2 regions of the Aminobacterium sp. UBA4834 genome follow, and region 1 is predicted to be linked to the other one. Evidence: riboswitches for the same ligand, from Rfam matches in the RefSeq annotation. Region 1 holds a riboswitch; the other holds the start of a gene.
The links. A riboswitch is a leader RNA that binds a small molecule or an ion and turns the genes downstream of it on or off. The one in region 1 is predicted to bind cobalamin.
Positions count from the first base shown of each region.

Region 2: linked by a shared signal. The riboswitch ahead of B3L97_RS01315 (hypothetical protein) and the one ahead of B3L97_RS02725 (TonB-dependent receptor plug domain-containing protein) in region 1 are both predicted to bind cobalamin.

Region 1 is NZ_DHFC01000006.1:68,722-70,908, reverse strand. Features, by position in the region: gene B3L97_RS02725 (TonB-dependent receptor plug domain-containing protein) at 1-931, opposite strand, end outside; gene B3L97_RS02720 (hypothetical protein) at 924-1,085, opposite strand; cobalamin riboswitch at 1,044-1,200, opposite strand; gene B3L97_RS02715 (ABC transporter substrate-binding protein) at 1,314-2,187, shown strand, end outside.
Region 2 is NZ_DHFC01000003.1:141,245-143,431, reverse strand. Features, by position in the region: gene B3L97_RS01320 (acetate--CoA ligase family protein) at 1-803, opposite strand, end outside; gene B3L97_RS01315 (hypothetical protein) at 803-1,297, opposite strand; cobalamin riboswitch at 1,431-1,599, opposite strand; gene B3L97_RS01310 (hypothetical protein) at 1,861-2,121, shown strand.

The DNA of each region.
Region 1 (2,187 bases):
TCCCAAACTCCGTAGTAAAAGCCCGATCTTTGTAATAGTTATCTTGATTTTGCTGGATATAATATCTCTGGTCGTTATAACCCATCAACACATAGTAGCTGTTCCCGTTGTAACGGAAAGAATGTCGCTGATATTGTCCTTTCTCTTTGTTAATATCTACTGGGACCATCCAGCCCGGAGTTTCATATGTGTTCTTAAATTCCCCTGTTTCACTTTTAAAATTCCAGTTTTTGCCATTGAGAGTTACGCCGTAAGCATTTTCTTTATAGTCGAGGGCATTGTAGATTTTTTCGGTCTGTTCAAGTAAGCGATGCTCTCCTTCTTCTTTGTGGGAATACCAGATGCCAGCATTGATTTTTTCTCCAGCACCCTCTCCTTGGACAAAGTACCGTCGCCAGTCATTAGGACCGACCTCTCCTTCTATAGTTATTCCCTCCGTGGCTTTCCGGGTAATTATATTAATAACACCACCGGCAGCCATGGAACCATAAGTAGCTGAGCCAGTTCCTTTGACTACATCAATGCGCTCAATGTTGGAAATCGGGAAATCTCGAAAATCAACAGAGGCAGCGCCAGCTCCATGGGATGAGCGGTAATAGGGAACGCCATCAACTAAAACAAGCACTTCAGTTACGTACCCTCTCATAGAAATTTGAGAGTTATTCGAATGACCAGTCTTTTGCTTTACATAAATTCCCGGTACATTCTGTTCAAGAATGGTTGCTAAATCTCTGGATCCGCTTCTTTCAATTTGGTCACGGGTAATAACGTAGGTTGGAGCTGGAACTTCTTCCAGGCTTGTCGCCAATCTACTCCCTGTAACTATTTCCTCAGGAACATCGTAGACTTTTTCTGCTCCTATTGCCGCTCCTGCCATAAAGACAAAAGTCGCAGCCATGCACGCCGCAATGAGTCCTTTCTTCTTAACCACCATAGTCCCCCCTAAAAATATAAAAATGGCGAGAAGCAAGGTTAACACGACAACCTCTTCTCGCCATGTATAAGGCTAGGAAGATAGTCATCACACCACGCCCTCGCATGATAATGACTCTTGTCTTCCAGCCGGTCTCCTGACTCCAGTTCATCCTCCCTCGTACCTTCCCAGTTTTCCCAGTGGTATTACGAGTTTGTCTCTGTTACAGTGGCGGGGCCGTTCTGGTTTCACACCAGATTCCCGAAGCTGGAAAACATAGATCCCTATTTGATTTTGTAGGCAATGATAGCGATAATTGGAATTGACCTAATCGCACATTTACTATTATACATATCTTACAATAAAAAAATCTACTAAGAGGAAATCTTTTGTGAAAAATATGAAAAAAATTAAATGGAATCTCTTTAATGTTTTACTTTGGGTATGGGGTTTTGTCCTTTTGTATCCCGTCCCTTCTTTCGCCTCTTCTATGGAACTTCAATATGCTAAAGGTTTTAAGGTGAGCAGAGAAGAGGGATATAGCATAGTCACTGTCGTCCAACCTTGGGCTGGAGCCCGGGAAGGGCAACAGTATCTTCTCGTATCACAGGGGGCCTCTATCCCTGAAAGGCTTGCCCATTTGCCAATTGTACATGTCCCAGTTCGACGAGTTATTACCACATCCATGACCATGCTCCCTTTTATAGAGGAACTTGGCGGAGCGGATGTATTTGTGGGGGTGGGAGGGAAACGATATGTATATTCCAACGTTATTCGTAACTCTGATCTCCCTGACGTAGCTGCTGATGCAGGGGCAGGATTGCGCCTCGACGTGGAAAAAATTCTTTCTTTACGCCCGGATGTCGTTTTTGTTTATGCGTATACGGCAACAGAGAAAGAGGCTGCGGATCGGTTACGGCAACTTGGAGTCCCCCTTGTTATTGCGTCAGATTATTTGGAAGAAGAACCTCTCGGTATGGCAGAATGGATTAAATTCGTGGGTTTGTTCCTGGGCGAAGAAGGGGAGGCAGATGCTTTTTTTCGGCGAGTTGCTGAACGATATAACTCTCTCGTACAAAAAGTGCGGGATATGACGAAGGAACGCCCTACAGTTATGGCAAATGCAGCTATTGGCGGGACATGGTATGTTCCAGGAGGACGAAGCTGGCCTGCTTACTTGCTTCGTGATGCAGGAGGCCGCTATCTTTGGTCTGACCTTAATCAGCGGGGAGGGGTCCCCATAGATTTTGAAAATGTGTTAGAACGAGCTATCT
Region 2 (2,187 bases), on a different contig from region 1:
CCCGTAAGAGCGGCCGTATGGCTTCGTGCAGCTTCCTGAGCAGAGGGGGAACGCCCCGCCTTTAAGACGGCTATGGCAATATCTCGTTCTCTCGCTTCTCGAACCAGTTCCAAAAAGCGTTCCCCGTTTTCAATGCCTTCGAGATACATCATGAGAAGGCGAACTTCCGGATCGGTAATAACATATCCGGCACACTCTACAGCGTCAATATCAGCTTGATTCCCTGTCGTCACTACGTATCGATATCGAACGCCATGATCAAGCCCCACTCCAAAGGAAGAGAAACCAAAAGCTCCGCTTTGAGAAACAAAGGCCACGTGTCCAGGCGCTGGGGGTTCTGCATTGTAAAGAGCTCCTGAAAAAGTGAGGGGAATTCCTTCAGAGAGGTTCAGAAGCCCTTGACAGTTAGGCCCAAGAATGCGGATACTTCCTTTACGAGCGACATCCATCATTTCTTTTTGGAGCGATCCGTCGCCAGCTTCAGCGAAACCAGAAGAATAAATAATCACATGATGAATATCTTTTTCAATGCATGTTCGCAAAATAGATGGGACAAGATGGGCCTTAACACTAATAAGAGCCACATCAGCTGAAGTAGGGATATGAGCTAAATCTTTATAGCAGGGGAGGCCTCCCACTATATTGTACTTGGGGTTAACAGGGTAGATAGTCCCATCATATCCAAAATGTTGTAACGCTTTAACCGTACGTCCAGTAAGGCTATCAAGATTGGCAGACGCACCCACAATAGCAATGCTACGTGGAGCAAAAAGAGGAGAAAGGGGATGGTTCTGACAATTCATTATGCGATGGCCTCCTTTTCACTACTACACCATAAAGGTTCTAAAAGCCTCAAAGAACGGAGGCAGGCTCGGCAATATAAAAGATAGATCTTTATTGTCTCGCTTGAAGACTCTGAAGCAACAGCGCTCATCCAATCTCGAGCAGCATTGATAAGATTGAGGTGAGCTTCAACAAAGAGAGCCTTTTCTCTGCCCTTGAGTTGGATGTCTTCTTCGTGAGGAACAGAAATAGCCTCAATATCTTTCCGCAATGTGTTAATGAGTAAGCGCGTATTCTCAAGAAAATCTGCGGAAATTACAATATTTCCGTCCCTGTTCAAAGATCCGTTCACATAGGAAATGTATCGATCTATGGAAGAAAGGATGGTGCTGCGTGTATCTTCTTCTGGAAGGGACGCGTCATTTGCTTCCAGCGCATTTACCGTCTGCTCAAGCAAAGTAAACCCACTTGGATTTACGGAGTTCTGGAACAAATCCACGTGCTCTCGCTTCATAACTCTCATCCTCCTATAATAGAAAATGGCCGTCCCCCGAGGACGGCCATCAAAGGCTAAGAGCTTAAAAGCGAAATTGCCCCTTTATTTCAAGAGAGGCTTTTCCACAAGCCTTCCCGAATCCTCGCGGGAACTTGCATCTCTTCATCAGGCCGGTCTCCTGGCTTGCTCTCACTCTTTGGGCCCCCTTCCCAGAAAAGAACTCTTTCCAGTGGCATGTGGTCCCATCGTCAAGCACACAGTGGCGGGTCCGCGCCGGCTTTTCACCGGACTTCCCGTACACCTGCTGAAGTTTTATTGTATTTATTACTTTACACTCTATTCGACAAAAAAGTCAATACAATTTATTTTTTAAAAGCATTTTCTCTTTTTTCATAAAAAATTATTCCTTATTAATAATATTTTTGAGATAAAAAAGATAAAAACAATGAGACCTCAATACTCTTCACATTCATGTAAATAAAGGAGTCAGGCAGAAAAGGAGAGCCTAAAAAATATTCTATTTATTTTTCCCTTCTTTTCCTTTACAATACCACCATGTTTCCTATAAGGAGGTAAAGAAGATGGACTGGGGTATGGTTCCTGGAGAAACTGTGGTCATTAAGTCGAAGGACATTACGCTCCGTGACATAGTGCAGGCTATAGTAGATGGTGCTGATACAGTTCCTGCAGTAAAAGAAACTTTTGGTCTCACCGATGCTGATGAAGGGGTGAACGACCTGGAAGACATTCTAGATGTGTTCGTACCTGCTATCGACGCTCTCCGTAACGGCGGGTGCAGTGGATGCGGTGGAGGCTGTTCAGGCTGTCACGGTCATTGCTAGTGTAGAAAATACAGAGACCGCCTAAAAAGGCGGTCTCTTCTAACTTTTAAGTGGGCAGAGCCCTTT